Regions from separate parts of the Gordonia sp. SMJS1 genome, predicted to be linked through region 2. Evidence: predicted binding sites of a transcription regulator. Region 2 holds the regulator's gene; each other region holds the start of a gene.
The links. The regulator LexA, encoded in region 2, represses DNA repair genes until DNA is damaged. The targets are predictions, from matches to a motif close to CGAACANNTGTTCG.
Positions count from the first base shown of each region.

Region 1: a site for LexA is predicted at 2,730-2,743, ahead of QAD21_RS05105 (HNH endonuclease signature motif containing protein). Genes of this name have one in related genera too.
Region 3: a site for LexA is predicted at 2,327-2,340, ahead of QAD21_RS11790 (HNH endonuclease signature motif containing protein). Genes of this name have one in related genera too.

Region 1 covers NZ_CP123381.1:1,115,164-1,119,291, reverse strand. The annotation lists gene QAD21_RS05120 (iron ABC transporter permease) at 1-642, shown strand, start outside; gene QAD21_RS05115 (ABC transporter ATP-binding protein) at 666-1,472, shown strand; gene QAD21_RS05110 (ABC transporter substrate-binding protein) at 1,484-2,563, shown strand; gene QAD21_RS05105 (HNH endonuclease signature motif containing protein) at 2,769-4,128, shown strand, end outside.
Region 2 covers NZ_CP123381.1:2,329,699-2,333,826, reverse strand. The annotation lists gene nrdR (transcriptional regulator NrdR) at 1-359, opposite strand, end outside; gene QAD21_RS10670 (LysM peptidoglycan-binding domain-containing protein) at 459-998, opposite strand; gene lexA (transcriptional repressor LexA) at 1,223-1,927, shown strand; gene QAD21_RS10660 (putative PEP-binding protein) at 1,905-3,614, opposite strand; gene QAD21_RS10655 (DeoR/GlpR family DNA-binding transcription regulator) at 3,764-4,128, shown strand, end outside.
Region 3 covers NZ_CP123381.1:2,582,070-2,586,197, reverse strand. The annotation lists gene QAD21_RS11800 (MFS transporter) at 1-1,087, opposite strand, end outside; gene QAD21_RS11795 (manganese-dependent inorganic pyrophosphatase) at 1,225-2,148, shown strand; gene QAD21_RS11790 (HNH endonuclease signature motif containing protein) at 2,366-3,988, shown strand.

The sequences.
Region 1 (4,128 bases), 1.2 Mb from region 2:
GGCGCGCTGGCCGCCACCGTCACGGTGTACCTGGTGGCCCGCGCCCAGGGCGGGCTGACCGCGCTCCGTCTCATCCTGTCCGGCGTCGTGCTGTCGTCGGCATTCATGGCATTGTCGTCGCTGCTGGTGTTCACCGCCGCCGACCCGCACGCCGCCGACAACGTGATGTTCTGGATGCTCGGCAGCGTCGCCGGGGCCACCTGGGCGAAAGTGCAGATCGCCGGGGTGGTCGTGCTGGCCACCGTCGTGGCCATGCTCGCCATCCACTCCTGGCTCGATGCCTACGCGGCCGGCACCGACACCGCGACGTCGCTGGGCGTGCCGGTACGCGCGATGCGCAACGCGCTGTTCGGTGTCCAGGGTCTCCTGGTCGGCGTGCTCGTCGCGGTGGCGGGCGGCATCGGCTTCGTCGGTCTGATCGTCCCGCACGCGGCGCGACTCCTGGTCGGCGCCACCCACCGCGCGATGTTGCCGGTGGCGGTCTGCGGCGGTGCGCTCTTCCTGGTGTGGGTCGACGTGATCTCGCGGGTGGCGGCCGCACCGCGCGAGATGCCGCTGGGCATCGTGACCGGACTGATCGGGGCACCGATCTTCCTGTTCCTCATGGGACGACGCCAATACGTGTTTGGGGGTGGCTCGTGACCGATCCCGCCCGCGCATCGTCGATGTCGTTGCGCGCGAACGCGCTTGCGTGCCGTCGCGGTGGCCGCGTCGTACTGCGGGATGTCGATCTCGCGGTCCCCGCCGGCACCCGACTGGCCATCGTCGGGCCCAACGGTTCCGGCAAGACCACCCTGCTGCGCACGCTGTGCGGTCTCGAACGCCCGGCCGCCGGCACCGTCGAGGTGAACGGAGACGACCTCCACCGCATCCCCTCGCGACGCCGCGCCATGTCGATGGCGGTGGTCGGCCAGGAGGAACAGCCCTCCGCGGAGCTGACGGTCGCCGAGGCGGTCGGCCTCGGCCGGACCCCGTACCGGTCGGCCTGGTCCACCGGGAGTTCCGACGACAAGACGGTGGTCGATCGCGCGTTGATCCAGGTCGGGCTCGACGGCTGGGGCACCCGCTCGTGCACCCAGCTGTCCGGCGGCGAACGGCACCGCGTCGTCCTCGCCCGTGCGCTCGCTCAGCAGACCCCGATCCTGGTGCTCGACGAACCCACCAATCACCTGGACGCCGCCTGGCGACTACGACTGATGGAGGTTCTCGACGAGCTCGACGCCACCGTGGTCGCGGCGATGCACGACCTCGACCTCGTGTTGCGTCACTTCGACTCCGTCGCAGTGGTTTCCGACGGCGGTGTCATCGTGCACGGGCCACCGGTCGAGGTGCTGACGCCGGCTCTGCTGGCCGACGTCTTCGAGGTGTCCGGCACCGTCGTCGACCATCCATCGACGGGCCTGCCCCATCTGCTCCTGAACACTCCCACCACCACACCCGCCCCCAGCACTCTGACGAAAGACATCCCGTGAGAGGACATCCTTTGACCATACGTACGTCCCGAGTCCACCCGACCGTCGCCATCGTGGCGGCGGCTCTGACGCTGGGAACTGCCACCGCCTGCGGTGCCGACAGCACTGTGGCGTCGGAAAGCACTGTCGCCATATCGAATTGCGGAGCCGACGTCGCTTACCCGCAACCCCTCGACCGGTTGTTCGTCAACGACGGCGGCATGATCGCGATCGCACTCGCCGCGGGTGCCCGTGACAACATGGTGGCGGTCAGCGCGCTCGCCCGGGACAAGGACGTCCTGCGGCTGGAGTACGGACCCCAGGTCGACACGCTGAACGAGGTCGCGACCGAACGTCCCACCCTCGAGAACATCGTCGCGGCGAAACCCCAAGTGCTGTATGCCGGATACAACTACGGCATGAGCGAGTCGCGCGGGATCACACCCGAGATCCTCGCCGGACACGGCATCGACGTGTACCAGTTGTCCGAGGCGTGCCGGCAGACCGAGGGCGAGGCGCAGCGCGGCACCATGGACCCGTGGGTCGCGCTCGACACCGATCTGCGCAACATCGGCACCCTCACCGGCAATCCCGAGCAGGGCGCCGCCGCGGCCGACGAGGTGGCCGACCGCCTCGAGAAGCTGCGCGCCGCACCACAACCCGCCGCGAAACCGACCGTGTTCGTCTTCGACAGCGTCTCCGACACCATCTTTTCCTCCGGATCCTTCGGCGGCCCGCAGGGCATCATCGACGCCGCGGGCGCGCGCAACGCGACCGAGGACATCGAGGACACCTGGACCGCCGTGAGCTGGGAACGCCTCACCACCGCGGACCCCGACGTCATCGTGTTCGTCGACTATCCCGGCCAGTCGGTCGACGAGAAGATCGCCGCCCTGCGATCGAATCCCGCGAGCCGGAACCTGAAGGCGGTGCGCGAGAACCGCTTCGTGAACCTGCCGTACGCGATGTGGGTGTCGAGCCCACTCAACATCGACGCCGCCGAGATCATGCGCGGCGTTCTCGAGAACCACGGCCTAGCACCGGAATCCGGTATCACCCCGTCCCTGGATTTCGCGCAATTGGACCTCGGGGGCAACAACTGGCTGGAGTGAGTCGCGGGACGCCCCGTTGAACACGTGGGGCCGCGGCGATCGTCATGCCGCCGCCCCACGGAGAAGTCGGTGGACCCCTACCACGAGGCACCGACACGTTACCGGCTTTGAATAGCGTTGCACAACATCAGTTTTGGCTTGCAATGCGCTCGCACCGGTGTACACTCGAACGTACATTCGCGGCAACGGTTCTCGGGGGGTGACCATGTCTGACGAACAAGCGTCGCGGCGACCGCGTGCCCTCGAGTTGGTGGCCGACCTGCACCGCATCCTCGGTGAGTTGCAGACCGTGGATCTGTCGCCGTGTACCGATGCCGAACTCGCTGAAGTGGCCGCGGAGACCGAACGCGCCATCGCACGTCTGACCGTCGCCGGTGACCGGCAGATCGATCAGGCCGTCGCTCGCGACCTGCCACGCAAGGCCGGCTGCCGCTCCCTCATGCAGTACATGACGCACCGGTTACGGGTGTCGAACCCGATGCGCCGCCGTAAGCAGATGGACGCCACCGCCCACCGCACCAGCCTCGGCGGCGAGGTACTCCCACCCGAATACCCCTGCCTCGCCGAAGCTTTCGCACAAGGCGCGGTCGGCACCGCGCACGTACAAGCCACCCTCGACGTCCTCGACCGCATCCCCGGCACCATCGACCACGACATCAAAGTCGCCGCCGAACGACAGATGGCCGAGATCGCCGAAGCCCACACCCCCGCCGAGATCACCCAACTCGGTGCCCGCCTGCTTGCCCACCTCGACCCCGACGGCACACTGACCGACGACACCGACCAGAAACGACGCCGCGGCCTGTGGATCGGTCGGCAACGCGCCGACGGGACAGCCAAAATATCGGGCACCCTCACTCCAGCACTTGCCGCCCGACTGACGATGATGTTCGCCGTATGGGGCAAACCCGGACTCAACAACCCCGACGACCCCGCCTCGCCCCAAGGCCCGGCCGGCACCGCCGACCCCGACGCCCTGACCGCCGCAGCCGACCGCGACGGTCGCACTCTCGCCCAAACGAATCACGACGCGCTCGACGCCGCCCTGGCCGCAGGCTTCGCCGACGGAACACTGGGAACCTCGCACCGCGGCCTGCCCGTGCAACTGATCGTCAAAGCCGACCTCGGGGACCTGATCCGAGAAGCCGGACTCGCCACCACCGCCACCGGCACCCTGCTGCCCATCCGGGACCTGATCGCGATGGCCGGTGACGTCCAACCTTGGTTGGCGATCTTCAAAGACGCCACCGCTGTGCCGCTGCACTTCGGGCGGGGCAAACGCCTGGCGACCCGCGAACAGCGCCTCGTCTCCTTCGCCCGCCCCGACGGGGAAGTATGCTCGGCACCCGGCTGCGACCAGCCCGCCACCCAGGTCGAACTCCACCACGCACAACGGGACTGGGCCAAGGGCGGTCTCACCGACATCGATGATCTCGCCCCTGCCTGCCCCCGTCATAACCGGATGGTCGGCGACCAACCCGGCCAATACACCACCCGCATCGAACGGTCCGGACCCGACGAAGGCCGCTGCCTGTGGCGGTTGAACGTCGAACCCGGCGCCCCGC
Region 2 (4,128 bases):
GCCACCTCGTCGAGATCGCGGAGCGGGCCCAGGATGGCGAGTCCGACCTCGTTGCTGGGGATCTCGGCCGATCCACTGGCGCGCACCGTGTCCTCGACCTGCTGGGCGAGCTGCGCGAGCGCGTCCTCGGCGACGTGGCGGCCCTGACAGGCTCGCCGCACGCCACGCATGACCTTCTCCCGGCTGAACGGCTCGGTCACGCCGTTGCGTTTGACCACCGCGAGCACGGCGCTCTCCACGGTCGAGAACCGGCGACCGCACTCAACACAGGAGCGACGGCGGCGGATGGCCTGCCCTTCATCTGCGACACGCGAGTCGATGACCTTGGTGTCGTCGTTCTTGCAGAAGGGGCAGCGCATCGTGTCCTCACGCAGGTCGCGGGACGCTGGAACGCACCCGAAGCGTGCGCCCCGCCGCTTGTCGGCCGGCCCCTGTGACATCGAGGATACCGCCCGGCCTCAGCGGTACCGGGGGGTGAGCAGGGGCTGGCCCACCTGCAGCGCGCTCGACCCCAGATCGTTCATCGCGACGATCTCGTCGATCACGACCTCGCGCGGCATCTCGGGTGCCACCCGGCCGGCGATCGAGCTGAGCGAGTCCCCCGAGCGCACATGGACGACCTCGGAACTCACGGCGGACGGTGTCAGCGAGTCCGAGTAATTCTGGCCGACGACACCGAACACCCACACGACGAACGCCAGCCCGACACCGGCGAGGAGCGCGACCGCGGTGCGGCGGCGGCGACGGAACACCGCCGCGTCGGGCCCGACCGGGCCACGTCCCCGGACCCCGACCGGAGAGCCACAGTGGGTACCGCCCACCCGCGGGGTCACCGGCGATGCCCCCCGCGGCCGGGTGCCGGCCGGCCGGTTGTCGACCGGTCGGCCGCCGTCGGACAGCGGGGCGCGGGTCCGGACGCGATCGGCGCGGTCGGTGCGCGGCCGGACGGCGTCGGGACGGTCGGTGCGGACGGGAGCGACGAGAGTGGCGGTGCGCATGGTGCCCTCCGGTGTTCGGGTGTCTGGGATCGTGCGGGTGTGGTGGTCGGTGTTCGAACATCGATCAGATGTTCGATGCACTGATGTTCGAATTTGTAGCACGACGTCCCGACAAAGTCTCGCGACACATCGAACAAATGTTTGAGGTGCCGGTCGCACTCCGCTAGGCTCGGACCCGGCGCAAGCCATCTACCAGCACGTTCCGAAGACGAGAGGAACCGAACATGAGTGACACCGGCGATAGGCGCGGCCGAGCGCGGGGCGCCGACGACGAGGCCCCGTTCGACGCCGCCGCCGCCGAGGCCTCACTCACCCCGCGACAGGCCGGGGTCCTGGAGGTGATCCGCCGCTCGGTGCGCGAGCGCGGTTATCCGCCGAGCATCCGGGAGATCGGCGACGAGGTCGGCCTGGCCTCGACGTCATCGGTGGCCCATCAGTTGCGGACGCTGGAACGCAAGGGGCTGCTCAAGCGCGACGCGAACCGTCCCCGTGCGGTCAACATCGCCCCGAGTGACACCCCGTCGCCGGACACCCCGACGGCCGGCCAGCTTCCCGAGCCGACCTTCGTGCCGGTTCTCGGCCGTATCGCGGCCGGCGGTCCGATCCTGGCCGAGGAGGCCGTCGAGGACGTCTTCCCACTGCCCCGTGAGCTCGTCGGCGAGGGATCGCTCTTCCTGTTGCGCGTCGTCGGCGAGTCGATGATCGACGCCGCGATCTGCGACGGCGACTGGGTCGTGGTCCGGCAGCAGAACGTCGCCGACAACGGCGACATCGTCGCGGCCATGATCGACGGCGAGGCCACCGTGAAGACCTTCAAGCGTCAGGGCCCGAACGTCTGGCTCATGCCGCACAACGAACTGTTCGATCCGATCCCGGGCAACGATGCCGTCATCCTCGGCAAGGTCGTCACCGTGATGCGGCGAGTCTGACCTCTCCACCGACCGAACCGTCGAGCACCGCCGCGGCCGCCTCGCGCGCCGCGGCGGGATCCGAGGTGGACAGGGCAGCCTCGGCGGCGGCCCGGCAGTCCGGTGCGGACACCTCGCCGAGCCGGGCCCCCACGGCCGCCGCAGCAGCCGGCGCGCTGGACAGCGAGGTGACCCCGAGACCGACGAGCACGCAGGCGAGGTTCGGATCGGCGGCGGCCTCGCCGCACACCCCGACCGGCTTTCCCTGACGTGCACCCGCTGCCGCGACACCCGCGATGAGGCTCAACACGGCCGGTTGCCACGGGTCGGTCAGTCCGGCGAGATCGGCCGACATCCGGTCGGCCGCCATCGTGTACTGGGTCAGATCGTTGGTGCCGATGGACACGAAGTCCACCTCGGCGAGGACGGCTTCGGCCAGGATCGCCGCCGCGGGCACCTCGATCATCACCCCGGCGACCAGACCACGGCCGCGGACCTCGGCGGCGAAGGTGCGCGCCTCCGCCGGCGAGGCGATCATCGGCGCCATGACCCACGGCGCGACGGCCGACCCCGACGCGGCCTGCGCGATCGCGTCGAGCTGATGCGCGCGGATCTCGGGGTGCGCCAGCGCGATCCGATCGCCCCGCACGCCGAGCGCTGGGTTCGATTCGTCGGGATGGGTCACGAACCGGAGCGGTTTGTCGGACCCGGCGTCGAGGGTGCGGATGACCACCTTCTGCCCGTCGAACGCATCGAGCACCTCCCGGTAGATCGCGGCCTGCTCGTCCACCGACGGTTCGTCGGCACGCTCGAGGAACGCGAGTTCGGTGCGGAAGAGCCCGACGCCCTCGACGGGGTACCCGGCCGCGGCGCGTGCCGACGATCCGTCGGCGACGTTGGCGAGCACCGCCACGGCCACCCCGTCGGCGGTCTGCCCCGGACCGGTCCAGCCGGCGACGAGTGCGGCATGCCGCCGATCCTCGTCGACGCGAGCCCGGGCCGCCTCCGCATCGGGCTCCACCTCGATCCGCCCGGTGCTGCCGTCGACGAGAACGGTTGTGCCGGGCTCGATCTCGTCCAGGTCGGCCACCGCCACCACGCACGGGATCCCCAGCTGGCGCGCGATGATCGCGGTGTGGCTGGTCGGTCCGCCGAGGCGGGTGACGAGGGCGATGGTGCTCGTGGGGTCGAGGCCCGCGGTGTCGGCGGGCGCGAGGTCGTCGGCGAGCAGGACCGACGGCACCTCCGGAGTGGGCACACCAGGTTCGGGTAGGCCGAGCAGTTCGGCGAGGACCCGGTCGCGCACGTCGTTGAGATCGGTGACCCGCTCGGCCATCAGTCCGCCGAGCTTGGTGAACACCGCCGCGAACTGTTCGGTGGCCGCGACGGCAGCGGCCTCGGCGGGGGCGCCCTTGCCGATGAGCGCGGTCGCGGCACCGATCCAGCCGCGGTCCTCGGCCAGGCCCGCCGTCGCGGCGAGCACCTCGGCCGTCACCCCGGTGTTCTGCGACGCGCGCGTGCGCAGCCGCGCGGCGACGGCGCCGGCCGCGGTGGCGAAGCGCGTGACCTCGTCGGCGCGCCGTTCCTCGGCGATCTCCACACCGACGCCGAGCTTCTCCGGCGAGTGGTCGGGTCGCTCGCCCGGCCACAGCGCGGGACCGTGGGCCAACCCGCCGACCACCGGGGTTCCCGTCAGGATCTGCGCCATCGTCTTGCCTCTCACTCGACTACCGATGTGACCACCGTTACAAAAAGTGCTTGACTTGTCAACACAAACAGGCGTAAACACAATTACTACAACATCCAATCCCACACGCCTCAACAAGCGGGTTGGTCGAAACCGGAGATCGGAGCGGTGTGTACGCCGAGGAGAGACAACAGGCGATCGTCGACGAGGTGCGACTCGCGGGGCGGGCATCCGTGGCCGCGCTCGCCGAGAAATTCGACGTCACCAGCGAGACCGTCCGACGCGATCTCGCGGTACTGGAACGCGCCGGACATCTCCAGCGGGTCCACGGCGGCGCCGTGCGCGCCGAGATCATGCGCACCCTCGGCGAGCTCGGGATCGACGAACGGGAGTCGAGCCAGATCGAGCAGAAGACCGCGATCGGCCGGGCGGCCATCCGGTTCCTGCCGCCCGACGGCGGCTCGGTGCTCTTCGACGCCGGCACCACCACCTACCGCGCGGCCGAGGCGACCGCTCCCGATCGGAGGCTCACCCT
Region 3 (4,128 bases), 250 kb from region 2:
CGAGGTAGGCCGAGCCGAGGTAGGTGAACGGGGTATCCGGTCCGACGCCGAGGAGAAGCACTCCGCCCGCGGCCATCCCGATCCCGCCCGCGAACAGTGGCGGCCGGGACCCCCGCGCGGCGACGAGGCGTCCCGAGACCGGCGCGCAGCACGCGGCGGCCAGAGCCATCGGGATCAGCCTCAGACCCGCGCCGAGCGGACTCAGTCCGCGTACCTCTTGCAGGTACAGGGTGTTGAGGAACAGGAACCCGCCGGTCGCCGCGAACGCGATGACCGCGCACACGACCGCGACGGTGAACGGCACACTGCCGAAGAACCGCGGGTCCAGGAGCGGCTCGTCGCGGCGCAACTCGTACCAGACGAGAACCACAGACGAGCACGCAGCGACCGCGAAACAGCCGACGATGACGCCGGACCCCCAGCCCAGCACGTGCCCTTCGATGATCCCGAACGTCACGGTTCCCAACAGCACGAGGATCAGCAGCTGACCCACCACATCGGCCCGTCGAGGCTGTGGCGCCCTCGACTCGGGGACGTACCGCCGGCTGAGAACGAGGGCGAGCACGCACACCGGGACATTGAGCACGAAGATCGCCTGCCAGCCCAGGCCGGAGACCAGCGCACCACCGACGACCGGGCCGAAGGCCAGACTCGCCCCGAATGCACTTCCCCACAAACCGATCGCCCGCGCACGCGCCTTCGGCTCGGTGAACACAGTGGTCACGATCGACAGGGCCACCGGGTTCAGCATCGAGCCACCGACCGCCTGGACAGCCCGGGCCGCGATGAGCACCTCCGGTGTCGGCGACACCGCGCAGAGCACCGACCCGGTTCCGAAAATCGCGAGGCCGACCCCGAAGATGCGTCTGCGACCGAGCCGGTCGCCGGTGGTGCCGCCGAGGATGAGCAGGCTCGCGACGACCAGCGTGTACGAGTCGACCACCCACTGGAGCTGAGACGGCGTGGCGTCGAGATCGGCACCGATCGACGGCAGCGCCACGTTGACCGCGGAGATGTCGAGGCCGACGAGGAACATGCTCAGACAGCAGACGACCAGGATGACGCATCGACGCCCGGTCGTGGACATGGAGCCAATGTAGAACGCCGACCCCGGGGCAGGCGCCGACCCGGTGAGGATCATGCCCACCGGGAACGAGACCGCGAGGCGCCGGGATCGTCGTAGTCTGGGCCCACGCGCACCGCCGAGGAGAAAGCCGAGGTCCCATGTCGAAGATCCTGGTGTTCGGACACCGCAACCCCGACACCGATGCCATCGGGGCTGCGATCGGCCTCGCCCACCTCGAAGCCGCGCTGGGCAGCGATGTCGAGGCCGTCGCCCTGGGCCGGCCGAGTCTCGAAACCGCCTTCGCCTTGGACCATTTCGGACTCGACGCACCGCGCGTCATCGAAACGGCCGCGCCGGCGGAGGTCATGCTCGTCGACCACAACGAGCGCCAGCAGAGCGTCGCCGACATCACCGACGTGACCGTCCTGAAAGTCATCGACCACCATCGGATCGCCAATTTCGAGACGGCTGCGCCGCTGTACATGCGCGTCGAACCGGTCGGATGCACCTGCACGATCCTCACCCGGATGTATGCGGAGAACGGGGTCGAGATCCCGCGCCCAGAGGCGGGCATCATGCTGTCGGCGATCATCTCCGACACCCTGTTGTTCAACTCCCCCACCTGCACCGACGCTGACCGTGCCGCCGCCGCGGAGCTCGCCGCGATCGCGGGCGTCGACGTCGACGAGTACGGCGACGCGCTTCTACGGGCCGGGACCGCGCTCGGCGACGAGCCGGTGTCGGCGATCATCGGACGGGACTCCAAGAGCTTCGAAATGGGGCCGAAGACGGTGCGGGTCTCGCAGATCACCACGGTCGACTCCGCCGAGATACTCGACCGTCGCGACGAGTTCCTGACGGCAATGACCGCCGAGAAGGAGGCAGCCGGCTACGACCTCTACCTCCTGCTCATCACCGATGTGATCAAGGCCGACTCGGATCTGCTGGTGGTCGGCGAACCCGCCTCGGCGGTCGAACAGGCACTCGGGGTCACCGTGGCGGACGGCCATGCCTTCGGCAAAGGCGTCGTCTCGCGCAAGAAGCAGATCGTCCCGCAGTTGACCGAAGTGCTGGACGTCTGAGCGGTCTCTGGCCTCCCCGCGCACATCCGCTGTCGAGAGAGGACTCGTAACAACATAATTCGAGGACAACGCAAACAGGCGCCCCCCATCTACCACACAGCACCGACAAGTTGTCCCGACGAATACCGTTGCACAACAGAAACTTTCGGGTTGCGAGATGCCGGCTGTGGTGTACACTCGAACGTACATTCGCAGCTACGGTACTTGGGGGGTGGCCATGTCTGACGTATCAGCGACGCCGCAGCCGCGTGCCGTCGAGTTGATTGCCGACCTCCACCGCATCGTGGACGAGTTGCAGACGGTCGACCTGGGGCCGTGCACCGATGCCGAGTTGGCCGAAGTGGCAGCCGATACCGAGAAAGCGATCGCACGGTTGACTGTTGCCGGTGACCGGCAGATCGATCAGGTCGAGGCCCGCGACCTGCCCCGCAAAGCCGGGTGCCGAACACTCATGCAGTACATGACCCACCGGCTACGAGTGTCGAACCCGATGCGACGCCGTAAGCAAATGGACGCCACCGCGACCCGCACCAGCCTCGGCGGCGACATACTGGAACCCGAAAACCCGACCCTGGCTGAGGCTTTCGCCGCAGGAGCGGTCGGTTCCGCGCACGTGCAGGCCGCCCTCGATGTCCTCGACCAGATCCCCCACGGAATCGACCACGACGTGAAAGTCGCGGCCGAGCGACAGATGGCGGAGATCGCCACCGACCACACACCCGCCGACATCACCCAACTCGGTGCCCGGCTGCTGGCCCATCTCGATCCCGACGGCACATTGGCTGATGACACCGACCAGAAACGACGCCGCAACCTGTGGATCGGTCGGCAACGCGCCGATGGCACCGCCAAGATCTCGGGCACCCTCACCCCCGAACTCGCCGCCCGGTTGACGATGATGTTCGCGGTCTGGGGTAAACCCGGACTCAACAACCCCGACGACCCCCACTCACCGTCCGGACCGGCCGGGGCCGCTGACCCCGACGCCCTGACCACCGCAGCCGACCGTGACAGCCGTACTCCCGCGCAGATCAATCACGACGCGCTCGACGCCGCCCTGGCCGCATGTTTCGCCGACGGGACCCTTGGAAAGTCGCACCGCGGGTTGCCCGTGCAACTGATCGTCAAAGCCGACCTCGGCGACCTGATCCGCGAAGCCGGTCTCGCGACCACCGCGACCGGCACCGTGCTGCCCATCCCGGACCTGATCGCGATGGCCGGTGAGGTCCAGCCGTGGTTGGCGATCTTCAAAGACGCCACCGCTGTCCCGCTGCACTTCGGGCGGGGAAAGCGTCTCGCCACCCGTGAACAGCGCCTCGTCTCCTTCGCCCGCCCTGACGGTGAAGTATGTTCGGCGCCCGGGTGTGATCAGCCCGCTACCCACGTCGACATGCATCACGCCCACAAGGATTGGGCGAAGGGTGGTCTCACCGACATCGACGACCTCGCCCCCGCCTGCCCACGCCACAACCGAATGGTCGGCGACAATCCCGGCCAGTACACCACCCACATCGAACGCTCTGGACCCGATGAAGGCCGCTGCCTCTGGCGACTCAACGCCGAACCCGGCGCACCACCCAACCCCGAACGCCTCAACCGCCGACCCGACATCCCGCGGCGATTCACACAACACCTGAACACCGTGCGCGAGCAGATCCACGGGCCACCAACGCGGTCCGGCGATCACGCGCGCCCGAACAACCGGCACCACGACGACGCGCGTCGATCATGGTCGAGAACCAGCCACGTCATCGACGTGAGACCACCCCGACCCGGCCAACGACAGCTCCGACCCTCCCTCGTCGAAGCATTCCTAGCCGAGTACCTCGCACGCAACTGACTGCGCTACAGCGCAAGAGGACCCGTCGTAGCTCGTCGACCTCGACGCGCTCCTTCGTCCCTTGCTCGGCCCGGCGGCTATCGCTCCTCATACCTCAGTGTCTGCGGCCTGGCGGCCGTCGAGGACTACGAAAGAACCGT